3 regions of the Idiomarina sp. UBA3176 genome follow, and region 1 is predicted to be linked to each of the others. Evidence: predicted binding sites of a transcription regulator. Region 1 holds the regulator's gene; each other region holds the start of a gene.
What was found. Region 1 encodes LexA, which represses DNA repair genes until DNA is damaged. Its sites were predicted from a motif close to TACTGTATNNNNATACAGTA; they were not measured.
Positions count from the first base shown of each region.

Region 2: a site for LexA is predicted at 5,753-5,772, ahead of B2U97_RS12530 (YebG family protein). Genes of this name have one in related genera too.
Region 3: a site for LexA is predicted at 2,053-2,072, ahead of B2U97_RS04295 (ImuA family protein). Genes of this name have one in related genera too.

Region 1 covers NZ_DEXU01000020.1:100,922-110,710, forward strand. Annotated here, with positions in the region: gene cyoE (heme o synthase) at 1-346, opposite strand, end outside; gene B2U97_RS08500 (COX15/CtaA family protein) at 360-1,349, opposite strand; gene B2U97_RS08505 (hypothetical protein) at 1,359-1,904, opposite strand; gene B2U97_RS08510 (SURF1 family protein) at 1,901-2,656, opposite strand; gene B2U97_RS08515 (DUF2909 domain-containing protein) at 2,634-2,849, shown strand; gene B2U97_RS08520 (cytochrome c oxidase subunit 3) at 2,863-3,738, opposite strand; gene B2U97_RS08525 (cytochrome c oxidase assembly protein) at 3,751-4,320, opposite strand; gene ctaD (cytochrome c oxidase subunit I) at 4,327-5,913, opposite strand; gene coxB (cytochrome c oxidase subunit II) at 5,924-7,045, opposite strand; gene B2U97_RS08540 (SOS-response cell division inhibitor) at 7,351-7,788, opposite strand; gene lexA (transcriptional repressor LexA) at 7,785-8,402, opposite strand; gene plsB (glycerol-3-phosphate 1-O-acyltransferase PlsB) at 8,534-9,789, shown strand, end outside.
Region 2 covers NZ_DEXU01000025.1:54,639-64,427, reverse strand. Annotated here, with positions in the region: gene B2U97_RS12570 (branched-chain amino acid aminotransferase) at 1-825, opposite strand, end outside; gene B2U97_RS12565 (serine hydrolase domain-containing protein) at 965-2,347, shown strand; gene B2U97_RS12560 (hypothetical protein) at 2,418-2,660, shown strand; gene arfB (alternative ribosome rescue aminoacyl-tRNA hydrolase ArfB) at 2,703-3,113, shown strand; gene B2U97_RS12550 (hypothetical protein) at 3,110-3,304, opposite strand; gene B2U97_RS12545 (hypothetical protein) at 3,285-3,704, opposite strand; gene B2U97_RS12540 (flavin reductase family protein) at 3,838-4,494, shown strand; gene B2U97_RS12535 (MFS transporter) at 4,484-5,665, opposite strand; gene B2U97_RS12530 (YebG family protein) at 5,801-6,115, shown strand; gene B2U97_RS12525 (M14 family metallopeptidase) at 6,174-7,085, shown strand; gene B2U97_RS12520 (DEAD/DEAH box helicase) at 7,114-8,364, opposite strand; gene B2U97_RS12515 (DUF6436 domain-containing protein) at 8,552-9,094, shown strand; gene B2U97_RS12510 (sensor domain-containing diguanylate cyclase) at 9,123-9,789, shown strand, end outside.
Region 3 covers NZ_DEXU01000009.1:3,746-13,534, forward strand. Annotated here, with positions in the region: gene B2U97_RS04285 (error-prone DNA polymerase) at 1-54, opposite strand, end outside; gene B2U97_RS04290 (Y-family DNA polymerase) at 38-1,441, opposite strand; gene B2U97_RS04295 (ImuA family protein) at 1,441-2,040, opposite strand; gene B2U97_RS04300 (acyltransferase) at 2,159-3,070, shown strand; gene B2U97_RS04305 (mechanosensitive ion channel family protein) at 3,083-4,318, shown strand; gene B2U97_RS04310 (thiol:disulfide interchange protein DsbA/DsbL) at 4,320-4,937, opposite strand; gene B2U97_RS04315 (serine/threonine protein kinase) at 4,976-5,980, opposite strand; gene ccoG (cytochrome c oxidase accessory protein CcoG) at 5,973-7,403, opposite strand; gene B2U97_RS04325 (Zn-dependent hydrolase) at 7,470-8,702, opposite strand; gene B2U97_RS04330 (carboxymuconolactone decarboxylase family protein) at 8,830-9,357, opposite strand; gene B2U97_RS04335 (peroxiredoxin) at 9,443-9,789, opposite strand, start outside.

The DNA of each region.
Region 1 (9,789 bases):
ACAGGGTCACAAAACCAATGACACCTATAGATGCAGCGAACGTGGTGACTTTTGCAGGTGACAAATTTCCCTGAGGCAGCGGACGCCGAAGTGTGCGCGCCATTTTTGCGTCAATATGGCGGTCAACCAGGTGATTAATGGCGGCCGCAGCGGCAGACATGAGCCCAATACCAGTCAGCGCCGGCACTAGCACTTTCAGCGACACCAGTTCTTCAGTGGCCAGACACATACCAACCACGGCGGTGAGTAACAGCAAGGCGACGACACGGGGCTTGGTCAGTTCAAGGTAGTCCCGCCAATGAGCGTTGCGCGTTTTTGTTATATTATTTGTGGCAACGGATTGCATAGTTTCAACTCCTCTACGCTTTTCTGGACAAGTTGTAGTTCAACGCGACCAGCGACAGCAACAATAAAGCCCCTACGGCATTATGTGCCACTGCATTCCAAAGCGGTAATTGAAAGACTACGTTACTAATACCCAGCAGAATTTGCAAAGATAATAACAAGCCAATAACAATTAATGAGCGCCGGAAAAAGTGCGACTTCGCTTTTCGCCAGCATTTAAAGAGTAGAGTACAAATCACTAAAAAAGTAATAATAGCGCCCACTCTGTGCATTACGTGCATAGTCATACGGTCGTTGTAGTCATGAGCACCGTATTGATAGGTGTCAGCCTCGGGTATGCTGAAGGCTCCGGCAAAGTCCAGCTGCGCCGTCCAGTTACCTTCGCAAAAAGGTAGCTCAGTGCAGGCTACGGCGGCATAGTTTGCAGCAACCCAACCACCTAAGGCTATTTGACCAATAACCACCAGTAGCGTAAAAAATGCCAGCCCTCGATAGCGCCTGAGTTCCGGGTCACCACCGGCCAGCCGAAATGACGACAGCCGCAGCGAGAGCAGATATAGCAGCGATATAACCGAAAAGCCGCCCAGCAAATGCCCCATGACTATGAGCGGTTGCAGGTTCATGGTAACTGTCCACATACCCAGAGCCGCCTGAAATATTACTAGCCCGAGAAGCAAAGTGGGCAATTTAACCGGAGTCGGGTAATGACTGTAGCGACGGCTTTTAACCCAGGAAATAATGGCAATGGTCAATATTAATAACCCCAGGGTGCCAGCAAAGTAGCGGTGCACCATTTCGTTCCAGGCTTTGGCGTGCTCCACAGGTGCATCCGGGAACCTAAGTTCCGCCTGCTGAATGTGCTCCTCCTGCGACGGTACCTTCAAAAAACCGTAGCAGCCGGGCCAGTCAGGACAACCCAGGCCTGCTTCAGTGAGCCGGGTAAAGGCGCCAAGAACAATAACGATAAAAGCAAAAAAAACACTAATTTTTACCAGTAAACGCATGTCATTTCCCTACCCAATTCTGGACAATTTAAGCAGTTTACGAAGATCCGCCAACACGTTTTTACCTTCCGTTATCATTTGCTCTTTGTCCTCATGGGTGGGGTAATACAGCATGACGTTATGCATCGGGTCGATAATAAACAAGGTGTTTTCGGGCAGAGCTGAAAGTTGTTCGATCAGTTCAGGCGTTACCAGCTGGGTAATATGCGGGGCACTATGATTAAAGCCAGCCTGAAGGCTTTCGCTTTGGTGCAACACTACAGGGGTTAGCCTATCGGTGTCTTTGCCAATAGCGACATCGATTTGGTTCATAACGTATAAAGCATTTTCGCAGGTGATTGCACAGTTCTGCGGGGCGATATATCCCACTTGCCAACCTTCTGGTAGCTGTTCGGCTTGTTGTTCTAAGGTAATGGTGGGTTGCAATAAAATGCCTTTATTGGTTCCCGCCTCATACCAGTTTTGAGACAAAAAAAGCCACGCGGCCAAAACGGGGACTATAAAAGCAAGGAAAACAATAATCATGGAACGGCGAGAGCGATTCAGGGAGCTCATCGGGTCTCCTCTTTTTTTGGTTGTTTATTCAGTTTTATAACAGCAAATACAAAAATCACCAAGCACGCAATGGCCAGCGAAAACCACTGAACAGCGTAACCCTGATGTTTTTGCGGCGACATTACCTGGGGTTTCCAGTTACGTTGCCAACCCAGGGTGTCTGGTGATTTCAATAAAAAGGTGTAGTCGGTTAATGGAATGTCGAGTTCTTTACTAATGGCGTTAGGCTGAAACTCTTGTACTCGTATTCGGTCATCAGCTAACTCGGTTTCATAAGTATTACTGACAAATTTGTTGTTCGAGGGAAAGTACAGGTAGCCCGTAAGATTCTGTCTACTCTCGGGAACATTTATTTCGGGCAGTTCTTGCCGGGATGCAGGAGCAGGTACCCAGCCCATATTAACAGGAATGTAATTATTGGGTTTGGCGTCAGGGCGAAACAAGGCAATAACCTGATAGCCGACAATGCCATCGGTCATTTTATTATCGAGAAAAAAGACCGGTTGTTTAACAAATTCGCCTTCCATTTTGGCAAAAAGAAAGCGATCAGACTCAGAAGATATTGTTCCTAGCTGAGACAGTGCCGTTGCATCCCCTTTCGATTGTTGCTGTTCGTAATCGGAAAATAGCTTACGTTTTTCTTCTGCGCGCTCTAGTTGCCAAAAACCTAGCTTGACCAACACCGCAATTGCCAGCAGAGTAACTAACGTAGCGATAAGAGGAAAACGTATGTTGGTCTTTTTTAAAATCATTATTGTACTGCTGCTTGGTTATATGGTGGTGAATCTGTTCCGCGCATTATTCAGTATGCTGCGCAACGACCCGAATAAACCACCCATGTCCCATTATCTGGGGAAACGGGTGGGAGTGGCCGCCGTTATCCTTGTGATACTGATAGCGGCGACGGTTAGTGGCTTTTTACCTTTAAACCCGCGCCCCTATTAGACGGGGCGTTTTTTTAGAGTATGTAAACCACGACGAACAGGCATAACCAAACGACATCAACAAAGTGCCAGTACCAGCTGGTCGCCTGAAAAGCGAAGTGGTTATCTGGTGTAAAATGCCCCTTCAAAACCCTCAGGAACATGATGATAAGCATCACGGTTCCTAAGGTTACGTGCATACCGTGGAACCCGGTGAGCATATAAAAGGTGTTGCCATAAACACCGGAATCAAGCGTTAGATTTAAATCTTGGTAGGCATGCACATACTCAGCGCCTTGCAGATAGAGGAAAATGCAACCCAGAATAATGGTAACGCCCAGCATTGCGGTTAGCTGTTTACGTTTATTTTGTTCCAGGCCTGTGTGAGCAAAGTGACAGGTCACTGAACTGGCCAACAAAATAAGCGTGTTGATAGCCGGCAGACCATACCAACCCATAGCCTGGGTTTCAGTGCCGCCTGGTGTTTTTACCAACGGCCATTGCGCAACAAACTCTGGCCACAGAACCTCATTGGTCATAGCATTGTTACTGTCTCCTCCCAGCCACTGAACGGCAATAACGCGAGCGTAGAAAAGGGCACCAAAAAAAGCAGCAAAGAACATGACTTCGGAGAAAATAAACCAGCTCATACCTTGTTTGTAGGAGTCGCCGAGTTGGTTACTGTATTTACCGCTCATGGATTCGTTGATTTGGTCACGAAACCAACCAAAGAGCATGACGGCTATAACGACTAAGCCAATGGTCAATACAGTACTGCCATAACCATCCTGCTCTTTGCTCATATCAATAACAGTGTGTCCAGCGCCCCAGGCAATTAAGCCTAGCCCAACTGCACCAACAATTGGCCAGGGACTGGAAGCAGGAACATAATAACTTTGTTGTTCTGCCATAACGTCGTTTCCTTATTCTGTTTTTAACAGCTGAGCAATTGCTTCAGCCGACGTATTGGCTGTCATATCGTACAGCGTGTATGACAGGGTAAAGGTCGTAATATGATCGGGAATGTCCGGGTCCAGATAAAACTGCATTGGCATTTCTGTTTCAGCGCCAGCGGCCAGCGGTTGCTGGTTAAAGCAAAAGCATTCTACTTTGTTCAGGTAAAGAGAGGCTTCCGCAGGCGCTACAGATGGAATAGCCTGAGCGATCATGTTTGAGGAAGTCGGGTTTCCTGCTAAAAAATTAACTACTTTAACTTCACCCGGATGAATCTTGACTTGCTTGATCGATGGCTCAAACTTCCACGGAATACCTTTGGCATTGCGTGTCAGGAATTGCACCGTGACCGTGCGTGATTCATCCACTTCAACCTGTTGATAAACCGCTGCCTCGTTACTGGTACGACCGTTAAAGCCGGTCACTTCACAAAATACGTCGTAAAGTGGTACCAGCGCGAAGCCGAATGCGAACATTCCAGCGACTGTCAGTAACAGTCGCTTAACCAGAATGCTGTTGTCGGGACGCTGTTCAGACATGATTTATCACTCCACTTTGGGCGGTTTTTCAAAGGTGTGATAAGGCGCTGGTGACGGGACTGTCCACTCGAGTCCTTCTGCGCCTTCCCATGGTTTAGCTGCGGCTTTTTCCCCACCTTTAACGCACTTGATAGCCACCCAAAGGAAGATAAGTTGTGATAACCCAAAGGCAAAACCGCCGATACTTGCTATCTGGTTAATATCAGCAAACTGCGTGGCGTAATCCGGAATACGTCTTGGCATACCGGCAAGTCCTGCAAAGTGCATAGGGAAGAACAGCACGTTTACGGAAATAAGCGATGTCCAGAAGTGAGTTTTCGCCAGCGTACTGTCGTACATATGCCCGGTCCACTTAGGTAGCCAGTAATAAGCCGCTGCCATAATAGAGAAAATGGCACCTGTGACCAAAACATAGTGGAAGTGGGCGACGACGAAGTACGTGTCGTGATACTGGAAGTCAGCGGGAGTTATAGCCAGCATTAAGCCGGAGAAACCACCTATGGTAAACAGGATCACAAACGCCAGCGCAAACAGCATGGGTGTTTCAAAGGTCATGGAGCCGCGCCACATAGTGGCTACCCAGTTAAAGATCTTCACCCCGGTGGGAACCGCAATGAGCATGGTGCAGTACATAAAGAACAGCTCAGCAAACACTGGCATACCGGTGGTGAACATATGGTGAGCCCAGACCAGGAAGGACAGTAAGGCAATGGCCGCCGTGGCATATACCATGGAGGAGTAGCCGAACAATCGTTTGCGGGCAAAGGCCGGGATAATTGCTGAAATGATACCGAAGGACGGTAAAATCATGATGTAAACTTCCGGATGCCCAAAGAACCAGAATATATGCTGGTACATGACTGGGTCACCACCGCCAGCGGCGTCAAAGAAACTCGTGCCGAAGTATTTGTCGGTAAGCAACATGGTTACCGCACCCGCCAATACCGGCATTACGGCAATAAGTAGAAAAGCCGTAATAAACCAGGTCCAGACGAACAATGGCATCTTCATGTAATTCATGCCCGGTGCGCGCATGTTCATAATGGTCACTATCACATTGATAGCGCCCATAATGGATGAAATACCCATAATGTGTACTGAAAATACGAACAATGCCGTTGAATCCGAGCTGTAAGTTGTGGAAAGCGGTGCGTAAGCTGTCCAGCCAAATGCCGGGCCGCCACCTTCCATAAACAAAGAACCCAGCAAAATCATGAAAGCAAAAGGTAAAATCCAGAAGCTCCAGTTATTCATCCGGGGCAGCGCCATATCTGGTGCGCCAATCATCATGGGGATCATCCAGTTAGCCAAGCCCGTAAAAGCAGGCATAACGGCACCAAAAATCATAACCAGACCATGCACTGTGGTCATTTGGTTAAAAAACTGGGGTTCAACAAGTTGCAATCCGGGTTGGAACAGTTCCGCGCGAATGATCATTGCCATAGCGCCGCCCACTAGGAACATGGTGAAGCTAAACCATAAATACATCGAACCAATATCTTTATGGTTCGTTGTAAATAGCCAGCGACCAATACCAGACGGCTTATGATCGTGGTGTGTATCGTGATGTGTCTCTTCCACTACAGTGCTCATCACCGTCTCCTTATTGATTCATGACTTCGTTAATATCGGCGGCCTGAATCAGGTCTCCGGTATCGTTACCCCAGGCATTACGCTCGTAGGTGATAACTGCGGCTAACTCGCGCATGGAAAGCTGACTTCCAAAGGCTTGCATAGCCGTGCCGGTAACGCCGTTAACAACGGTGTCGATGTGTTTGTCTATGGCTTCAGGATCTACCGCAACGCCTGAACCAGCAAGTGCCGGGAACACGCCGTTTACGCCTTGACCGTTAGCCTGGTGACAAGCTGCACAAGTACTGTTGTATACTTTCTCACCGAGGTCCATGAGTTCGTCTTCTGACATTTCCATAGCAAGCAACTCTTGTTCACGTTCGCGTGCTTTACGTTGCTCTTCTTCTTTCTCGGTAATCCATTTTTCGTACTCGGCGGGCTCCTTCGCTATAACAACGATGGGCATGAAGCCATGGTCTTTGCCACACAACTCGGCACATTGACCACGATAAATTCCGGGCTCATCTACCCTAGTCCAGGTTTCATTAATAAAACCGGGGTTCGCGTCTTTTTTAATGGCGAAGTCAGGAACCCACCAGCTGTGAATAACATCATCTGAGGTAACCAGAAAACGCACTTTCTTATTGGTTGGAATAACTAACGGACGGTCCACTTCCAGCAGGTAGTTTTCGCCTTTCTCAAACTGATTATCAATTTGTTCTTGCTGAGTGGCTAAACGGCTGAAGTATTCGACCTCATTTTCAAAGTATTTGTAGTGCCATTTCCATTGCGATCCGGTGACTTGCACCGTTACATCTGCATCTGAAGTGTCTTCCATGGCAATTAGTGTCGTGGTCGCCGGCACTGCCATACCTGCAAGTATCAGCAGCGGCACTATAGTCCAGGCTATTTCTACTTTGACGTTTTCATGGAAATTGGAGGGGGTTGGGTTCTTCGACTTCCGGTGTCGGATCATCGAAATAAACATGAGACCAAATACAATCACGCCAATCACACAGCAGATGTAGAAGATCGTCATGTGGAGATCGTAAACCCGGTTACTCACTTCAGTGACACCTTGGGTCATATTGAGACGCGACTGAGCAGCAGCCGGTAGACTCGTTAGCGCCAATAGTGCCCACAAAGGCTTCATTTTCACGTGGCTTCTCCTCTTATTCTTCAATGAGACAGCAAAGCAAGTTTTGCTAGCCTGAATTAGAAGAACAAAGAGGTAAGCAGAAAAAGGTACAGCTTCTCCCCAGAAATCGCTTTCTCTACTGACTCTTTGTTGTAGTTATCGTTGTTATATTATTTTTATATTCGGGTACTGCATTTATTAACGAATTTACAACGAAAGATCCAGATCAAATCACACGAACGAACAAAAAATAAGCGGATCTGTTAAAAAAAGGCTGCAAAAGCAGCCTTGGGGAAGAAAACACACTAACAAAGGTGGGGTTAGTGCAGGTGGGATGTCAGTGTGTTTTTATCAAACAGAAAATACTGTGTTTCGCTTAATTTACTGGCCATTTTCGCACGCTGCCAGGTGCGACTGGAAACAGAATCAAGATAACCGATAACCATACTGCTGGTACCAGCGAGTAGAGCTTGCTCCAGCGCCCATTCACAGCGCTCAACTGAGTGGCTGCGTAACCAGCGAATTTGAGACTCAGCAACGCCACAAGCGATAAGCTGTTGAATGACGTTTTTGTCGCCGCCAATAACCGTTATCCACTGGCTGGGTTTTTGCTGTAAAGCCCGCTGTATAACTGGAGAAAGGGTATCAACATCAAATGAATCCGGATTACTTTTCGCATCCATAGGGAAGGGTGATACTGACGTTTCAGCAGTCCACAGACCCGGATGATGTAGTTTTTGCTGATATTGAGTTTTCATAAGGTCGCTCCGTTTCTGATCACACCCACCGCAAGCCCTTCAATGGCAAAAACTTGCTCGGCAAGGTTGACAGTAATGGTAGAGAAATCTTCATTTTCAGGATGAAGCAAAATAGTTTTTCCGCGCTGTTCAAAACGCTTTACAGTGACTTCGTCTTCAACTCGTGCAACGACTATTTGTCCGTTACGTGCTTGTTCGGTTTTATGTACAGCCAGTAAGTCACCGTCTAAAATGCCAATGTCTCTCATGCTCATACCGTTTACTTTTAGTAAGAAACTAGCGGCAGGATGAAACAGTGACTCGTCAATTTTGTAATGGCCTTCAACGTGTTGTTCAGCCAATAAAGGTTCACCGGCTGCAACCTGACCGATTAACGGTAGGCCATCGGCGATATCGTAGTCATCGCCGACGAGGCGAATACCACGCGACATGCCGGGGAGTATTTCGATCACGCCTTTACGAGCCAGAGCTTTCAGGTGCTCCTCTGCAGAGTTGGCAGAGCGAAAACCCAGCTTATGGGCAATTTCGGCACGGGTCGGCGGCATACCGGTTGCGTGCAGATTATCCTTAATAAGCTCAAGAATTTCAGATTGTCTTGGTGTTAACGGGCGCATAATGTACCTGTTTATTTGTACAGTGATACTGTGAGTATATACAGGTAAATTGATTTCGCAAGTAATTTCTTGAACGACATTTTTACACGAAGTTGGTATCCTGTATTTCTGTTTAAAACAGAGGTCTCTATATGAAAGGAATAAGCCGCTTTTTCCCAATTTTTAAATACCCGTTACGCTGGTTAACGCGCTTTCAGGAAATTTGGGATGGCACTGAAGAAGAGCATTCAGCAACTGTTGGTAAGCCAATTGTTTATGTAATGCGTTCAACCTCTAAAGCGGATCTATCCATTTTACAACGGGCGGCGCACAAGCGTGGCTTGCCAGACCCTGTCGACCCTCTTGTGGTTAATGGTAAAACCTATAACCGAATCATGTATCTGGAAGAATTGGCGAATGAGGTCTCGGATCAAACGGTATCCGAATTTCACCAGTTATTAACCCTGCATAAAGACCAGCCGGAGCTGGATGTGCAACTGATACCTGCGGGCGTATTCTGGGGCCGCCAGGCCGGAGAAGAGGCGCATGCCGGTAACACCATGACCGGTGACTTAGATAACCCGGGCCATTGGCGTAAATTCTGGCTGGTAATTTTTTCTGGTCGACAAGTGTTGCTGCGTTTCTCTCGTTCGGTGAGTCTGGGCACTATGGCGCGTGACCACGGCACTGATATGCGTATTGCGCACAAATTAGCGCGGGTAGCGCGTGTTCATTTCGTACGTATGCGCCATGCCGTTGCCGGCCCTAAACTGAGTCAGCGCAAAGAGCTGATGTCAGCACTCATTAATACGCCGGCGTTAAAAAAGGCCGTATCGGATGAAGTCAGAGGCAAAAAGATTAGTGAAGAAGCCGCCCGCAAGCGCGCTTTATCTTATATCGATGAAATAGCCGCTAACTATAATTCAACACTTATCCGGGTGTTAGATCGTTTTATGACCTGGATGTGGAACCGGATTTATAACGGCATTCATGTAAAAGGCGGGGATACAATTAGACGACTGGCGCAACAAGGGCACGAAGTTATCTATGTGCCTTGTCACCGCAGCCATATGGACTACTTGCTGCTCAGCTACGTTATTTATAAAGAAGGCCTTGTACCGCCGCATATCGCGGCTGGCGTGAATCTTAACTTTTTCCCGGTTGGCGGTATTTTCCGCCGTGGTGGTGCGTTCTTTATTCGCCGCAGTTTTCGTGGCAATAAACTGTATTCAGCGGTTTTTCGTGAATATTTGTGCTGGTTGTTCCAAAAAGGCTACCCGGTGGAATACTTCAGTGAAGGCGGCCGCTCCAGAACCGGCCGCTTATTGCCGCCTAAAACCGGTATGCTGGCAATGACCGTGCAGGGCATGTTGCGTGACCAGCAACGGCCAGTGTCACTGGTACCTGT
Region 2 (9,789 bases), on a different contig from region 1:
TAAAGCCGCTTCACTATCGGGTTTTGAGGCGCGCTCCAGCAGTTCATCTACACTAAGCTCTCGTTCCGATACTGTCATTCCCATATCGCGCGCAATGGTGAGAATAGAGTCTCGGGTTACGCCATGCAGAAAGCTAGTGTCCAATGCTTTGGTGATAATTTCGTTGCCGTCAATAAGCAAGAAGTTGGCGGCTCCCGTTTCCTGCACATCGCCATTAGGGCAGAACAACACTTGATCCGCATTCACGGATTCCCGTGCCTGAAGAATGGGCTGTAACGCACTGGCGTAGTTGCCGCCGCTTTTAACCATACCCATGTGAGCCGCGCAACGTGAACCGTCTTCCTCGAGCAACAAACGCAGGGTTTTATCGCCGCCGGAAAAGTAATCACCGACAGGCGATAACAACACATAAAGCATTGATGAGCTGGTTGGCGAGGCGGCTTTGCCAATAGCCGCTTCGGTACCAATGTGAGTAGGGCGTATGTACATTGAACCCGGTGGTTTCGGAACTTCGTCGCTGAAGTGCTTCACAACATCTGTAATCATTTTTTGCAGCAAGTTGGCATCAAATGCCGGTAAGGAAAGCAAACGGCTGCTTTGTTGCATGCGCTCAATGTTGCGGTTCATACGAAATAGATTAATAGAGCCATTATCATGGCGAAACGCCTTTAATCCTTCAAAACAAGTGCTGGCGTAATGCAGAACATGAGCTCCGGGGTGTAACTGTATTGCGTCAGAAGAGACTAATTCAGGTTTACTCCAGTCTGAATTCTCGAAAGTTGCCATCGTCATTTGTGGCATAAATACGGTGCCAAAGGCTGCCATAGGGATGTCCTGATCTAGAAAATAATGCGCAGTAATATACCATAATTTTTAACATTCGGATGACTCTGGCGGTTTGCTTCTTTCGCATCATGCTCGTACATTGAGGAACTGTGATAAAGAGCCAACAGGTGTGTGATAAATGAATAAGACATTAAAAATAACTCTGGTCAGCATGTTGCTGGCGGCTGGGTACACTCAGGCTGAAGAAACTGAAACAACCTTAAATGCCTACGCCGCTGGTTATACTGCGGGTTTTACCTGTAGTGCCGTATTTAACGCTAATAAGTCTATGGCGCAAGTTCGGGAGCATGAACTAAGTGGAATTTATTCTTTAATTGCTGAGCGCGTAAAAGGTATGGAGCCACAAGTTGATAAAGAAAATAACTGGGTCAGGGTACCTTACGATGACGGGCGTCGGGAACGAATTTCAGTTTGGCGCTCAAAACTTGGCTGCGTCGATTTACCGGTAGGAGCGAGCGTTGATGACGCTAAGTTTCTTGCTGATCCTTTTCGTGGGGACAAAGCAGCGGATAAGGACAGTGGAGCCCCCTGGGGAAAACGAGCAGAGGTTAATTCGACAAGTGATAATGCTCAGTTAGAGTCGGTACTAAAACAGGCCTTTACCAAGAAATATGGCTCTGGTTCGCGTACCTCGGCAGTATTGATTGTGACGCCGGATGAAATTATTGCTGAGCGTTATCTTGAAGGTTTTAGCCCTGAGACGGCACAGCGTACCTGGTCCGTTGCAAAAAGTATTGGTGCCAGCGTTATAGGTGCGGCTATTCAGCAAAATAAAATAGAGCTGGATGCTCCTGCCGGTATTTCCAACTGGTCACATCCGCTCGATCCGCGCGGACACATTACCCTGGAAAACTTGTTGCATATGGCGTCGGGTTTAGACAGTAATAACGCAGGAAATCGCACCGACCGTGTTTACATGGGCGGTGGACTTGTAAGCGACACGGCAACAGAAACGGCACTTGAAGTGACTCCCGGCAGTCGTTGGAAGTACGCTAATAACGACACTATGTTGGCTTTAAGAGCACTGCATGAACGTTTTGATACAACTGAAGAGTACTTACAATTCCCGTATAAAGCTTTGCTGGAAAAGATAGGAATGCAGCATACTTTTGTCGAAACCGACTGGCGCGGAGACTTCATTTTATCTTCTCAGGTGTGGACGACGTCTCGTGACTTAGCTCGTTTAGGTGTTTTGCACTTACAGGCAGGGCAATGGCAGGGAGAACAAATTCTACCGGAAGGCTGGCTGGATTATATTAGTATGCCAGCACCGGCTCAGCCACCGGAAGATGCTCCGGGCTACGGTGCGCAGTGGTGGCTTTATAACGAGCGCTTTCCTGAGTTACCTGACGATACTATTGCTGCCCGTGGAAACCGGGGACAGTTTCTGGTTGTTATTCCGTCAAATAATTTAGTGGTGGTTCGCCGTGGTTATGATATTGCTGGTGAGCAAGGATTTAACGAGCATGACTTTGTGCGGGATGTACTAAAAGCCCTATAAAAACTCCCTCAGGGTGAGCTGAACAGTGATAGACTGTCGCCACCATACGGACGTATACAGAGACCTTATTATGAACGAAGAACAGCAAGTGACTCAGAGCAAACATACTCAACAATACAGTGCTGACGGTAAAAATGTAGAAATAGATATTTATCGTACCGAAGACAGCGGCTGGATTCTGGAAATTGTTGATGAGAATAATAATTCAACGCTTTGGGAAGATGCGTTTGAGAACGAAGACGATGCACTTGCTGAAGCCCTCGACGCCTTGAAAGAAGAAGGTATAGATAACTTTATCCAGCCTGCTGAGTGATATGGGTAAAATCGTTTAATTTTATCGGTCATAAAGAGAAAGATGATTCAGATTTCACAACGAGTTGAGTTAGCAGATAACGAAATTGAATGGCAGTTTATCCGTTCCAGTGGAGCGGGTGGGCAAAACGTGAATAAAGTAGCAACTGCGGCTCAACTCATTTTTGATATTCAGGCCTCTTCACTTCCCGATTTTTATAAAAATCGCTTGCTGAAAAAATCTGACCACCGCATTACTCAAAGCGGAAAAGTGATTATCAAGTCTCAGGAAACTCGCAGTCAGGCACGTAATAGAGAGTTGGCACTTGAGCAACTAATTGATTTAATTCGCAGCGCATCTCAGGTTCAGAAAAAACGTATTCCGACGAAACCCAGCCGCTCGGCTAAAGAAAGACGACTAACCACGAAAAAGCAGCAGGGACAGAAAAAAGCACTTCGAAAAAAAGACTTCTAACCGTCGAAGTTCTGCAAAGAGCCGGAACAGTTTATTCTGGCGCATTCAAGTATTAGCTGTTTAAGCTCGCACTGACTGCAGTAATCACTGCAACGAATATCACTGGCCACTAACTTTTGCTCAAGCAGCAGCTTTTTAAGTTGCTCTTTACTCATTGAAAGTTGCAAGCGTTCAGGTTTGTTCATGCGCATAACCGGATTCCTCTAATTGTTGCATACAGTGCCCCAGGCAACGAGAATGCTGACAACCGGTAATTAAGAGTTGATAGCAGTACCGACAGAGTTCTTCTAGTGGCTGAGTTTTAGCCTGATTAAGCCATGACGTCAGTTGCTCAACACTTTCTTGTTGAAACTCGTACGCCTGTGGTTTTTGCTGGCAGCGAATATGGGTCGCAATTAACAAAATAGAACAGGTTGTAAAGCTTTGGATGGCATTGCCCGCCAGTACAGGTTCATTGAAGGCCTGTTTTGCTGAGTCGCGTGCGTGGCTAAGAAATGTCGTTGCAGCGCGATAATCTTTTTGGTTGAGCAGTGAGCTCGCTATTTTTAGCTTTTCCTGAGAGTTAAAGTACTCTTGATAGGCGTTAGTCATTATGCATCCTTTATTCTGGCTTTGATTAAACAAGCTAACGCAAATGATAATAGTTCGCAATAAGTTATTTGTAAACGATCGTAATTGCAAAATAAAACGTATAGATAGCCGACAAAGATAAACTGGAGCTTTAATGAAAACCTACAAACAGCAAGATTTAGCGAAAATGAATGACCGCGATCGAGCGCGTTTTGTGAACTGTTTATCCGGGTTTAAAAGTGCCAATGTCATTGGTACCCGTGACCGGCATCAGCAAAATAATTTAGCCATAGTCAGTTCTGTTGTTCACCTGGGGAGTAACCCGCCTCTGTTAGGGTTTGTTATGCGCCCCCAGTCGGTTTCCCGGCATACCTGGGAAAACATTGAAGAGAGTGGCGTTTATACTATAAACCAGGTTAACGAAAGTTTTTTCCGTCAAGCACATCAGACCTCGGCGCGGTATCCCAGAGAAACTTCAGAGTTCGAAGCCTGTGGCCTGACGCCGGAATTTGTCGATGGTTTCCATGCTCCTTATGTGGCCGAAAGTTCGCTCAGAATTGGTATGCAGCAGGTTGAAATTATTCCGATACAACATAACGACACAGCGTTAATTGTTGGGGAAGTTCGTTGGGTTGAAGTTAAAGAAGAGGCGGTAAAAGGCGATGGCTTCATTGATATCGAGTCACTTGGGGCAATGACTATCTCAGGGCTTGATGGGTATCATAGCACTCAGCGGGCCGCGCGTTTGTCTTATGCGAAGCCCGATGAGGAGCTCAGTGAGTTAGATGCAGAGGGCAAGCCTAAAGACTAACTATGTTGGGTGTTCTGCGGCTGTGTTTTTTAGTAACCCAAAATAATAGCAGGCCGGCCAGCGACAGCGCGCACCCAACCCAGCCAGTTCCTTGCCAGCTAAGTGGGGAAATAATAGCAAGACCGCCCAGCCAGGCACCTAAGGCGTTAGCCGCATTAAAAGCCGAATGGTTTAACGATGCTGCTAAAGTCTGAGCTTCTCCGGCTACATCCATTAAACGTACCTGCAGAGCCGGAACCAGCGCGGCAGAACTGCCAAGTAATAACACCATAGGCATCACCGTCCAGAGACTCTGTAGTGTTAAGGGAAAAATTGCCAGTACAATTGCTGACCAGAACAGAGAACCGCCAATGGTTAATTTCAGATTTCTGTCGGCAGCCCAGCCGCCGACCAAACTACCGGCCAACGATCCCAGTCCGTAGATAAATAAAGCAACAGGTATCCAGTGAGAATCCAACCCGGTGGCGTTTATTAGTGTTGGAGCTATGTAGCTTAGTACTGCAAACATTCCGCCGAAACCAATAGCTCCTATGGCCAGTGTCAGCCAGACCTGAGGGTTTTGTAATGCCTGCATTTCGCCACGGGCTGAAGTTTTCTTTTCATTCGGGTGTTTGGGTACCACAATGAAAATCATGACAAAGGCCAGTAAGCCTAAAGCTCCTACGGTATGGTATACGGTGCGCCAGTCGATAAGCTGACCTAACCAGGTAGCTAACGGGTTTCCGACCAGAATTGCCACGGTTAGCCCCATCATCACCATAGTTACTGCCATACCACGTTGATTTTTACGAACCATATCGGCCGCAACCAGACAGGCTATCCCGAAGTAAGCACCGTGAGGCAGGCCCGTTAAAAAGCGTAACACCTGAAGTAATGTGTAACTTTCTGCTGAGGCACTGGCGAAGTTGCCCAAAGAAAATACCAGTATCAGCGCCAGTAACATGGGTTTACGCGGTAGTCTGGCAAACAAAATGGTAATAAGCGGAGCTCCGATAACGACACCGAGCGCATAAAGACTGATTAAGTGGCCTGTTTCCCGGGTGTCGGTATTAAAGTCTGCGGCTACGTCGGGTAGCAGCCCCATAATGACAAACTCACCAATACCAATGGCAAAGCTTCCAATTGCCATTGCAAAAATGGCCAGTAGAACTTGTATTTTAGAGAACTGCATAGGGCGGATTTACTTCCTGTTGTAACGAAGGCCTGTTCGGAGTGCGCAGTTTAGCGAATGCTACAACTATTGCAATCTATGTCACTTTACTGTACAAATAAACAGTATATTTACACATCAGCAAAGGACCATACCATGGCTGTAGTAACCCAATATGTAGTTATTCGCGACGGAGCCGAGAAAATGACCTTCACTTCAAAAGCCGAAGCCGATGCGCACGATAAAATTCTGGATATGGCGGAAGCCCTGAACCCATTAATTAAAAGTAGCGAACTGTTCACTGATGAGCAACAGCTTGAGGATATGGCTCTGTTTTTAGCAAAAGAGCGTGAAAATGTACTTATTGCATTAGGGGCTAAAAAGCCAAAAAAACCTAAGACCGAAAAAGCACCGACTGAAAAAGCAGAAGCGTCCAAGCCTGCGGATAAAGAATCGACTAAAGCGGCTTAGTTACCTGCTAAGACTTTGCTAATATAGTCGCCTTGTTTTAAGTGAATAGGATTAAAATATGACGCAACAAACGATTTACCATATTGGAACACCGGGCACGCCCTGGGGAGCGACAGAAAAGGCTCAGTGGCTGGCCGAGCAAACCCAAAAACGCTCTTACTTCGATGATGTGGTTAGTAAGATTGAAACCTTTAAAAGCGATTTCGATGTAGACCAATACGGTGAACTTGCGTACGACAGCGCTACTTATCCTTTATTTGTGGTTAAAACAAAAAACTGGGATGACTCGAAACCAACGGTTTTAATTACCGGCGGAGTACATGGTTATGAAACCAGTGGTGTCCATGGTGCGTTGCGTTTTATTGAAACCAAAGCGAAAGATTATCAGCCACACTTCAATGTGGTGGTGGCGCCATGTTTAAGCCCCTGGGGCTATGAAACCATCAACCGTTGGAATCCGGCGGCTATTGATCCTAACCGCTCTTTTGTCGCTGATTCTCCAGCCGGGGAATGTGCGCACATTATGAATTATGTTGCTGGCTTAGGCGTAGATATTCTGGCTCATATAGATTTACACGAAACAACGGATACCGATAACAGCGAGTTTCGTCCGGCCAAAGCGGCGATGGATGGAAAAATTAATACGAACTGGAATATTCCGGATGGGTTCTATTTGGTTGGGAATTCAGAAAAGTCTTATCCTGAGTTTCAGAAGGCGGTGTTAGACTCGGTGGAAGAGGTGACTCATATTGCCGATGCCGACGACGAAAATAAACTGATAGGCGAAGATATTGCTCAGCGTGGCGTTATTTTATTGCCAACGGCGAAAATGGGATTGTGCATTAGCTTTAGCAAAGCAGAATATGCGACGACTACAGAAGTGTACCCCGACAGCCCGAAAGCAACGCCAGAACAGTGTATTCAAGCTCAGGTTGCTGCGGTAACCGGAGGACTGGACTTCTTAAAGTAAAGTCCGGTCCTGCTGGTCAGCGGTAGAATTAACGTCGTGTGTCCGGGCGCTTTTGGCGAGGCGCACGACGAGAGTTTTGAGGACGCCCTGTACGAGGCTTCTGAATTGGCTCCGGCTTTATGCTGGGGTCAGGTTCAAAACCCGGAATAATTTCCTTGGGTATCTCATTTTTAGTCAGCTTTTCTATGTCGCGTAGCAATTTATGCTCATCAACACAGACTAAAGACGCCGCTTCACCTTCACTTCCTGCACGACCGGTACGGCCAATACGGTGTACATAGTCTTCAGCGACCTGAGGCAGTTCAAAGTTGATAACGTGTGGCAATTCATCAATATCAATACCACGTGCAGCGATATCTGTTGCTACCAACACCCGCAACTTACCCGCTTTAAATTGTGATAAAGCTTTTGTTCTTGCCCCCTGGCTTTTATTGCCGTGAATGGCCATAGCCGGTAAACCATCATCACTTAATTGTGTAGCCAGTCTGTTGGCGCCGTGTTTTGTACGGGTGAAAACCAATACTTGTCGCCAGTTTCGGCTGCCTATTAAATAGCTTATTAGCTCTCTTTTACGCTTTTTATCAACCGGGTAAACCCGCTGTTGGATAGTATCTGCTGCTGCATTCTGACGCGCAACTTCAACCAGTTTGGGTTGTTGCATAAATTGTTGTGCTAACGCCTTTATCTCGCTTGAGAAAGTTGCAGAAAATAGCAGTGTCTGGCGTTTTTCTGGAATGAGCTTCATGACTTTTTTAATGTCATGAATAAAACCCATATCCAGCATGCGGTCAGCTTCGTCAAGAATCAGTACGTCAATTTTACTTAAATCAACGGTTCCCTGACGACTGTGATCCAGCAAACGTCCGGGTGTCGCAACAAGAATGTCGACACCACGACGCAAGGCATTAATTTGTGGGTTAATACCAACTCCACCAAAAATCACCAGAGACTTAAGACCGGTATATTTTGCGTAGGTATTCAAATTGTCTTCAACCTGTGCCGCCAGCTCTCTGGTTGGCGTAAGGATTAAGGCCTTAATAACAGGTTTTCCGTCGGTCTTTGTTTGCGACAATTTGTGCAGCAAAGGTAGCGTGAAACCAGCTGTCTTACCGGTACCCGTTTGTGCGGCGGCTAATAAGTCGTGGCCGGCCATAACGGTTGGAATGGCTTGCTGTTGAATTGGTGTCGGGGTGGTATAACCGCATTCAGTAACGGCTCGTAAAATATCGTCGCTCAATCCGAGTGACTGGAATGAGGATGGTGTTTGTTCTGTGGACATGAAGCTCCGGGAATTATGATAGTAGATACCGCGCTAATGTGCGGCTTTTCGACATTGTATCACAAAGGAGGCTAAACCTTTATTTAGAAAAGTCCCCTGAAGCTGAAGTTTTTCTTGATCCGCTGAAAAAGCGGGCGCATCATTTCCGCAAAATGTCATTTTGCAGTAGGGCGTTTCATTGTCACTTATGAAATCAGGTAAGGCTCGTTCCCTTTGGCTTATTATCGCTGTTGTGGCCTGGTTTGGGCTGGTGCTTCTGGGTATCAGTTATTTACTGGAACAACGGTTGGTCTGGTTTGATGAAAAAGGTGAATTACTGGAGTTCAGCAATAACGAAAAGCTGGAACCGCAGCTAGAGGCTGAGCTCACGCGTCTGGGTTATTCCCTTGCTGGCAGCGTTTTTCACATTACTTCCGGGGACTGTTCTTGTAACTGGCGCTCATCCGGGCATATGGCTAGCGTAAAAAGAAAGGTAGCGGAATCTAAAGGGGAAAACTTGATTGTTGATATCGATCAATATCCAACCTTAAAGCGCTTCGTTCCTGCAACTCCAGCGATTATCATGTTCAATAAATCATCAGAGCTGATTTACATTGGCCCATATGCCGATGGTGCTTTTTGTACTACTGAGAGTAGCTTTGTAGAAGAGCTGATACCTTCCGTTTCGGAGGAATCAGCGGCTCCTAAATGGGTTAATACCGTTGCAAAAGGGTGTTATTGCAAAGTTTAATGCGGCAGAACAGTGGAGCCACATAACGATGAAAGTAAAACAAACCTTTATTGAGTTCCTTGAAGTTATACCGGACGGTGCAATAGTTATTAATTCTCAGGGGCTCATTGTTGGTGTTAACCAGGCTGCCGCGGCAATGTTTCGCTATTCCTCGTCATCTATGCTTGAACTGCATCTTAATGAACTGTTACCTGAAGGTATGCGTGAGAAGCATGACCAGCATTTAGAAAAGTTTTTTAAGTACCCGGGCAGGCGCTCTATGGGAAACGGCTTGATTTTCCCCGCAATTCGTCGGGATGGTTCAACTTTTTATGCCGATATTATGCTGAATCAACTGGATATCGAAGACCAGCTGTATGGCATAGCGATAGTGCGGGATTACACTCTGCAGAAAAAATCGGAAGATAAAATTCGTCTCGAACTGGAGTTTGAGAAGCGTCAGGCTCTCACCGATCACTTAACCGGAATAATGAACCGACGCGCGTTTACCGCGCAATTACAAGATGAGATAAACCAGCTGGAAACCCATGGTACTCCCTTTGCTGTGAGTTTTATCGATCTGGACGACTTTAAAGAAATAAACGATGAACATGGACATCACTTCGGTGACTTGGTATTGCAAAAAATAGCCGATTTAATTCGTTTACACAGTCGGCATACAGATTATGTCGCCCGTATTGGAGGTGACGAGTTCG
Region 3 (9,789 bases), on a different contig from region 1:
CTCAGCAAAAGGTTTTCCACCGGAACCTTTAAACATATCAGCTGAACCAACCATGCAAATACCATTGTCCGGACTCAAAATAGAGCCAACCCACACGCTGAAACTTGTCCCGGGCAATCCAGTAATCGCGCGCTATGTCACCAGCGTCCCACCAACCACAGACTTTGCGTTCCGGCCCGTGACATAGTTGCCATAAATCCACTGAAGTTGGCTGCGGAGGCTGTAATAGCCAAAGAGGCCGCTTAGGCGCCGCAGATAAAATTTGAGGCTTTTCCCCTGCCGGGCGTCGAAATTCGTTATTACCGGGGCGAGGGTCGTCATTCATGGCTGGCGAGAACACGGCATTGTTGCCAAGCTTAGCTTGTAACCGGCCAATAAGCTGCAGTGTTTCATGCCGGTGTTGCTGCACACCAAAAAAGTGACTGTTGTGCTGTTCAGACTGCAATAGCTCGTTAGCTACCAACGTAATTTCTATAACCGCTTCTGGCAAGGGTATAGATTCCATTTTTAACTGCAGTAACGACAAAAAACTCTGCCCCCGCCAGCCGGGTTCAGCTAAAGCGACGGGAACAACAGAAGGAGGTTCATATCGGTGATGCAGTTCAATACTAACCTGCTGGGTTACTTTTTGCCGCTGATAGAGAAAATCTTCCAGCTCACCGAACAGTCTTTTTAGCGGAAACAACAACCCTTGCCAGTGAGGAATTTCAGTGACCAGATCCAGGCTTTGCCGGAAACTTTCCGGTGGAGTGAAAAAATTATAACTTTGCTGCTGGCGACCCTGAATTCGCTCCAGATATAACTGTGTTTCCAGGCCCAACTGCCGGCCGACTTCATCTCCCGATAACTGTATGAGCTCTCCCAGCTGACGAAAACCAGCGGCTTTACAATGCTTCTGTGTTTTTGTTCCTAAACCGGCAGCACCAATAGGTAGCTGAGCCAGCAGCTGTGCAGACTCTTTGGGGTTTAACGAAACCGGGCAGTCATATTCTGCTAATAATTGAGCGGCTAAAGGGTTATCCGCGACTGCCAGCTGAGCCTTAATTGGCAGCGCATCAACCTCTCGGGATAACGTGTTAAATACCGCATCCATCCCGCCATACAACTGCGCCAGACTACTCAACTCAATTGCCAGACCTTTGGATGGATACAAAACTAACTTAGCTGCCCACTGGTAAAGTCGGGTGGCTAATTGCTGCAACACCTGCTGCTCACGCTCCGGAATATATTCAACGAGTTGCAGTTGCTCACAAAGCGATATTGCCATAACCGTCTGGATAGAGGTTTTGACCCCAGCCTCCCGCGCCAAGGTGTTGCACTGCACTATAACCGACTGGTTACCCTGTAACTGGTAAAGTGCCAGCGGCAGGGTGTTGCTGTCAGGCTGTAAGCGCACCCGATTATCCAGTAGTAGTTGGGGAAAATGACAATATAGCCACATTAGTTCAGAACAACGCCTTCCAGCGGCCAACCCACTTTACGTTTTAGTATGTCGAGCGTGACACCCGATTCACCAAGCTTTAACCGTACACGGTTAGAATAAGCCCGCGCCTCTTCATTTAAAGCGGGTTCGCTCAAGACCACGCCCATCTGCCCGGTTTGGGCAGCTTTATACCAACGCCGAACAGATTGAGCTGTCGTCTCTTTTTGTGCAAACCAGCCTAAAGCCAGCGCATTTTTTGTCTGCAATATCTGCTCAAACGCCCAGGCAGCTTTCTCTGCACTGGTCTGAACAACCACCTGCATAGACTCATTAAGTCCATAATGATGTAAGCCAGCAGCCGACAACCAGGCCGGAGGGTTTACCCAGAAAACTGACTGCTTTTGTTGCACCGCACGCTGTATTAATGGCAACAATAGTGCCTGCTCCGAAAACGGAGTTTGCAACTGCCATTCATGCAACCCCGGGTATTGCCAGCCACCGCCCAGCGCCGTATCTAACGACGAAAAACCGGAGCTTAAGGTTGCTGTCTGATTGTCGGTAACCTGACCATGCCAAACAAGCCCTTGCTGAATAAGAGTCTGAAGCTTTGTCTGCATAAAACCTCCGAATACTGTACATATATACAGTATCATTAATTTTTACTCGTTACCAACAGACATCATTACTGGCTTCAGTTATTATTTATCTCATTGTTTCTAATTAGGATAGGGCAGCATGCTGACATCAATACTCATTCCCTTCAGAGTCGTTATTAACTTTTCATGGGGATTAATCACCACCGCTATTATTGGTGTTTCGATTATTAGTATTGGTATTTTTAAAGTGTTACTGCCTTTTAAAACGCCTCAGCGCATTTGTTCTTTTCTGGGGAATGCTCTATTCAGAGTCTGGGCATACTGTATGTCGATGATGTTCCAGCTGACTCAGCGTATGGAGTGGCACATTAAAGGGGATCTCGATATCCACGAGAAAGGCTGGTACATGGTTATGGCTAACCATCGTAGCTGGGTAGATGTGCTGGTACTAATGCACCTGACTCGCCGTCATATGCCTATGCCGCGCTTCTTTTTAAAGTCGCAACTTATGTGGATACCCATTATTGGCTGGGGTTGCTGGGTACTGGATATGCCTTTTATGAAGCGCTACTCAAAAGAGTTGCTGGAGAAAAAACCGCATTTAAAAGGCAAAGACATTGCGACAACAACGCGCTCCTGTGCCAAATTCCGTCACATTCCTACAACTGTGGTCAATTTCTGTGAGGGCACGCGATTTACTCCAGAGAAGCACGCGAAAAAACACAGCCCTTTTAGCAACCTGCTGCCGCCTAAAGCAGGCGGAACGGCCTTCTCTTTGCAAGTTATGGGCGGTCAGTTTGAAGCCATTCTGGATATCACTATAGTCTACCCGGGAACCGACAAACGCCCGGTAGTCTGGCATTTATTAAGCGGACAGCTGAAAAACGTCTATGTTGATATAAAGACACGGCCGATTACCGAGGATTTAATTGGCGATTATGCCAGTGATAAAGCTTTCAGAGCTCATTTTCAGCAATGGCTGAATACGCGCTGGCAGGAAAAAGACCAAACCATCGACGAAATGCGTAAGGAAATTCACGGCACACGCTAAGAGAGTTTTATAATGGACTTCGAGTTTGTAAAAGAATGGCTAAAAAAATTCGGTATCGAAAGCAACCTACAAGAACTGAGCTTGGCTATCAGCTCTCTATTGGTTCTAATTGGTTGTTACATTACCTATGCCATAGCGCGTTGGCTTATCGATCATGCCATAGAGCACTTGTTAAAAAGGGCGCCCGAACGCTGGTATAAGTCGCTGGTTAACAGTGGCCTTTTTAAGCGTTGCGCAAACTTAGCCCCAGTTATCCTGATACACAGTTTCATACCCATTCTATTCATCGATAACTTTGAAAGCTGGCAGTCACCTTTACGCACCGTTGTCGGTGTTTATCTGACCTGGGTTATTACCAGTATTCTGACAGCCCTGGCCAACGTCGTTTCCATTGCCTATGACTATACTTATAAAGCGCGTGAAGTCCCCATTACCGGAGTCATTCAGGTCATAAAACTGATACTGGTACTGATGGCAATTCTCATCACTATTGCCATCATTATGAACAAATCGCCTATGTACTTACTAAGTGGTTTCGGCGCAATGACAGCCATTCTCATGGTGGTTTTCAGGGATACCCTAATGGGCTTTGTAGCCGGGGTGCAATTGGCGACCAACCGTATGGTTGCTATTGGTGACTGGATCGAGCTATCCGAACACGGTGTAGACGGTAAAGTTCAAGAGGTGGGACTCATTTCCGTAAAAGTTGAGAACTGGGATAAGACAATTGTTTATTTACCCACCTATATACTGATTCATGAGTCGTTTAAAAACTGGCAGGGAATGATCAATACCGGTGGTCGCCGAATGCGTCGCGCCTTAATGATTGACCTGGACAGCTCCAGAGTTTTGTCCGATGAAGAACTGGAAGAAGTTGCCGAGAAGCATTTTAACCAGTCCGTTGACAACTGGTTGAGCGAAAACGAATTGCAAAAGCCAGTCAGTAATTTAACGGTGTTTCGAGTGTTTGCTAATAACTACCTGAAAAACCACGAACAAGTGAGGGAAGACCTTCTGTGTATGACTCGCCTTATGCAGCCTACAGCAGCAGGGTTACCGCTGGAAATTTATGCGTTTTGTAAACAAACGGACTGGATGAAATACGAAGCGGTACAAAGCTCAATTATCGAGTATTTATACAGTGTGATGCCAGACTTTGGACTGAAGAATTATCAGTACTTGAATAACAACCACGCCTTCTCTGAAAACAAAGAAGGCGCTTATTGTGACTATAAACCGGAGTCCTGAGTTACTTTTCTAACAGATAACCGGCTAAATCAGAAAAGTCTTCCTGAAAATTATCGCTGTCACGGAAACCCTGTGGCAGCATTTTGTATTTACCGTTAACGATAAAAGTTGGCGTTGCGTTAACCCCTAAGTTGCTTGCCCGGCGATCCATTTTAGACGCCGCAGCGCGCACAGTGAAGCTCGCCATAGCTTTGTCAAACTCATCACCGGAAACACCGTTAACAATAAATACATTTCGAATGTCTTGTTTGCTGGTCAGCATGCTATTTTTATTAAAGTTGTAATCAAAAATAGCCGCGGCAATCTCTTCTTCCTTATTCAGTTTTTGCGCAACGACAAAAGCCTGAGTCATGGTCTCGCCCACGTTACCGCGAGGACTAATGAACGACACATGAGCCTTCTTGAAAGCATCCGGGTATTCAGATTTCAGTTCTTTTGCAATAGGTTCAAAGCGGTAGCAGTGCACGCAGTAAAACGAGAAGAACTCTGCAATTTCCGGCTTGCTGGTCGCTTCATCGGCTACCACTTCGTAGTGGACACCTTCTTCAAAATTCTGAGCCTGAGCAAAACCCGCTGCGACCATTAATGCCCCGGCAAAACCCATTAACCACTTTTTCATTGTCATTTCCTGTTATCCGTTAAAACTGTCTATTCAAACTAGCCGTTAAAGCCAAGGTTGATCGGTGCTTCATCCAGCCCCGCCAATTGTTCTTTCAATGCCAGAATCTGCTGTTCCCAATATCGGCTTTCTGCAAACCAGGGAAACGCTCTCTGAAAGGCACTATCTTGCCACCGGCGTGATAACCATGCCATATATTGAATGATTCTGAAACTGCGCAAAGGTTCAATTAATATCAATTGCGCCGTATCGAACTCACAAAAATCTTCGTAGCCGGTCAGCAGCGCATCCATCTGTAATGTTTGCTCCTGATGTGACCCGTTCAGCATCATCCATAAGTCCTGAACCGCAGGCCCGGAGCGACAATCATCAAAATCGACAAAAGTCAGTTGCTCTTCATACTGCAGAATATTACCAATATGGCAGTCGCCATGCAGCCGCTGATACTCGAAGTCCTGCAAGGGTGTAGAACGTAAGCGCTCACTTAAGGGATCAAGAATGGCAAAAAAGGCGTCTTTTAATTCGGCCGGTAATAAGGCGGACTGACGTAGCTCGGCAACAGACTGTTCAACAAAACCTTCGTAGTCAATGGTTTCCCGGACTTTAAACTTGCCCGCCTGAGCCACCGCGTGCATACGGCCTATTTGACGTCCCAGCCGCTCCAGTTCGTCCAGGTCATTAGGCTCAAAGGCTCTGCCACCAATGCTTGAATACACACAAAATCGGTAGCCTTCAAACTCGTGCAGGCGCTTTTCCTGCAGCTCCAGAGCCGAAACCGCCGGAACCTCGGCTTGCGCCAGCTCCTCAACAAACTCCAGTTCTTCGTTAATTTGCTCTGTGCGCCAGCGCTGCGGGCGATAGAACTTTGCCACGTAACGTTTGCGATCATCGTCAGCAAACTGATAAACCCGGTTTTCATAGCTGTTAAGTGCCAGCAAGCCCGATGCGGGATACAAACCGACACTTTCTAAGGCATTAACAACCAGATCCGGCGTCAGTCCCTGAAAAGCAAAGTCCGACGCGTTCTCTGTAGAATCATTCATATAAAAAGCGGCTCTGATGCGTATTAGTTATATCCGCATTATCAACCGCTGTGACCACGAAGTAAAACTCTGTGACCTGACCTTCTAATAATGAAGGTGGAACCGCTACGGTTACCGGCAATGTTCCGACTTCACCCGCAGAAACCTGTTTTGTAGAATCGCCAATTAACTCGAACTCGTCAAAGCCTCTAACTTCCACGCGGTAAGTCATGTCCTGTTGCGACTTATTGACCAGCTTTAAGGTAAAGACGTTTTCAATTTGCCCTTCAATGTTTTCTCTGAACAGCTGGTTACGATCACGTAATACATCGACCTCCAGGGGCACACGAGTTGCGACATCCCATACCATTACACTACTCACCACCAGAACCATAATAAAGTAGCCGATGCTCTTCATCCGCCACGGATTGGTTTTCTCTTTTTTGTTTTTCGCGGCTAAGTTACGTTCGGTGGTAAAGCGGATAAGTCCTTTTGGATAATTCATTTTATCCATAACGTCATTACAAGCATCAATACAAGCACCACAGTCGATACACTCATATTGCAGACCGTTTCGAATATCGATACCGGTAGGGCATACCTGCACACACATATAGCAGTCAATGCAGTGACCTAAGCCTTTTTCAGCGGGGTCAGCCTTACGCGAGCGTGGGCCTCGGGGCTCGCCCCTTTCAGCATCATAAGACACGGTGTAAGTGTCTTTATCGAACATAGCCGACTGGAAGCGCGCATAGGGACACATGTGCGTACACATAATTTCTCGCATATAACCGGCGTTGCCATAGGTACAGAATGCGAAAAAAAGAACACTGAAGGTTGCCCAGAAGCCGGCGTCCAGAGTAAAGAAGTTCAGAAAAAGTTCGCGTATGTCGGTAAAATAACCCACAAAGGTCATTGCGGTTAATAAGGACACCAGAATCCAGCCGGTCTGTTTACCGGTTTTACGCCAGAACTTGTCAAAGTCCATTTTGCGTTCATCCAGTTTTATACGCTTATTGCGCGGCCCTTCGAACTTTTTCTCAAACCACATAAAAATAAAGGTCCAGGTGGTTTGCGGGCACATAAACCCACACCAGACCCGGCCAAAAACGGTTGTCACAAAAAATAACGCAACGGCGGCCACAATCGCGAACCAGGCAACTACAGTGAAGTCCTGCGGCCACAAAGTTAAGCCATAAATACGGAAACGCTGATCCATAATATCGAGCAGAACCGCTTGTTCGCCCTGATAAGTTAGCCAGGGAATGAGAGCAAAGACAGCCAGCAATAGAAAACCAAATCCACGCCTAAAATACTCCATGGCACCTTTGGTATCACGCACGTAAATTCGGCTGCGGGGGGAATAGTTATCGTTGTGTTTCTGTCCGTCTGGACGTTGAATTTTGACTTTGTCGGCGGACTGAACCGTTATTTTTTGTTCCATGAGCAATACCACATAGTGTCACGGCGAGGTGCGCACAGTATAACGGATCTTAACTGTTTGCGCAGCTCACTGGGCTGAATTAATGATGCAATCAAAAAGTATGTTACAACCAGCTTCCACGTCATGCCAGTGCGACCACTCATCGGGTGCGTGACTGACCCCATTTACAGACGGGATAAATATTAGCCCAGACTCCGTAATCTCTGTAAAAAATTGAGCATCGTGTCCTGCGCCACTGGGCATTTTAAGACACGAATAATTTCGGGCTTTAGCTTTCTCTTCTATTTGTTTTGTCAGCTTTTCTGAACAGGCCTGAGGGTTCAGCCAACTCACTTGTTCGTATTCAAACTTCAAACGGTGCTTACGCGCTATTGCTGACAACGCCTTGTTGCAGGAGTCAGCCAGCTCTTTCATTACATCGTTACTCATGTCGCGACCAACAATAGTAAACACAGCTTCACCCGGCACGGTATGCGGACTTCCGGGCTTCAAGTCCACTTTACCCACGGTAATACGCGTTTTATCGGTACCGTCTTCAGCAATAATGCGCTCAATTTCGTGAGCAAAATCTGCCAGCCCCATAAAAGCGTCACTGCGCATATTCATTGGTGCTGTACCAGCGTGGTCGGCTTTACCTTTTAAGTGAACTATCCATTTAAACACCCCGGAAATACCTTCCACTGCGCCAATGGTTATCTCTTTTTGGAACAGCACCGGCCCTTGTTCAATATGCAACTCGTAAAAGGCTTTTAACCGCTCCGGAGGCCAGGCAGCGTCCAGCGCATCCATAACGTCCATGCCATGGGCAGCCATTGCGTCCTTTAAGTACACATTATCAGCATCGTGAGCCGACATAAGCCAGTCCGGATTAAGTACTCCCGCAATAGCCTGAGACCCCATCATGCCGCCAAATCGACCTTCTTCTTCGGCTGTACCAACCACCCATACAGGATGCGCTAATTTGACGTCATTTTCTTTGATCGAGCGCAAAACTTCGAAGCCCGCTAAAACCCCGAGCGCGCCATCGAAAATCCCCCCGGCGGGAACGGTATCGAGATGTGAACCGGTAAGAATAGCTGGCTTTTTGCTGTAGTCGCCAATACCAAAAAACACATTACCGGCACCATCCATAAAGGTCTTGAAACCTTCGGCTTTAGCTTGCTCCATCATCCAGCGGCGGGCTTCCATATCGGCATCGGTAAAACCCCAACGGTACATACCATGATCGGTCTCGTTATAACCAATTTTGGATAGCTCCAGCACGGATTTTTTTAAGCGGTCAGCATTAATACTCAGCATAGTCACCTCCTTTGCTTTTATTATTAAGCGTAGGACATAAACTAAGGAGCACCAAAGGCGTAAAAAAAGCCCGCACCAAAAAGTACGGGCAAAGGTTGCACGGGGCAAAGGGGAGCCCCTAGAGGGTTTACGACAGTTTGCGTGCAGTTAAGGCTGCATTAAGTACCGCCGCCAACTTAATTGACGATTGAATCGCTTGCGCTGAGACCTCGTGCTTCAGCAAAGTTTGTACGTGCGAATCAATGCACATACCACAACCATTCAGGGCCGACACCGCCAGTGAGAACAGCTCAAAGTCTGCTTTGTCCACACCCGGGTTAGCCATTGCATTCATGCGGAGCCCCGCAGGAAGCTTAGAAAATTGTTTATCGCTAGATAAGTGCAGGAAGCGATAATAAATGTTGTTCATTGCCATTAACGACGCTGCCGTTTTCGCTGCTGTCTTAACGTTTTCTTCAATTTTGCCATCGGCTTCTTCTTCCACTGCCTGAGTCAGCTCGCCGTCCGACAAAGTGTAAACCAGCGAAAGTGCTGTGCCATAGAACTGGTCGCTGGTTAAACCTGACTGCTCAACATTTGAAAACAAGCTCGACAGGTTAAGCTTGGTGTCTTTACTGTGATCACCCAATAACTGTTTGTAGTCTGCAATTGCCATACTTTACTCCTGAAATCCTCTGAAAGTGGGGAACAGGCGCCGATGGCAATACCATCAGCGCTTAGTTTAGGGGAGTAACCACCAATTAAAGGGTGTCGCCGCCCAACGCGCGGTTACAAGGACACAGTTCATCGGTCTGCAAACCATCTAAAATACGAACGATTTCTGCCGGGTTACGACCTACGTTCAGGTTGTTTACCGATACGTGCTGGATAACATTGTGCGGGTCAACAATGAACGTAGCACGCAGAGCAACATTCTCAGCTTTGTCACGAACACCTAATCCGTCGACCAAAGAACCGTCGTCAGCAAAAGAGTACTGGTTCAGGCGGTCAAGGTCAGGGTGCTCACGGCGCCATGCCAATTTCACAAATTCGTTGTCGGTGCTGCCACCCATAACAACGGCGTCGCGGTCAGCGAAGTCTTCGTTCA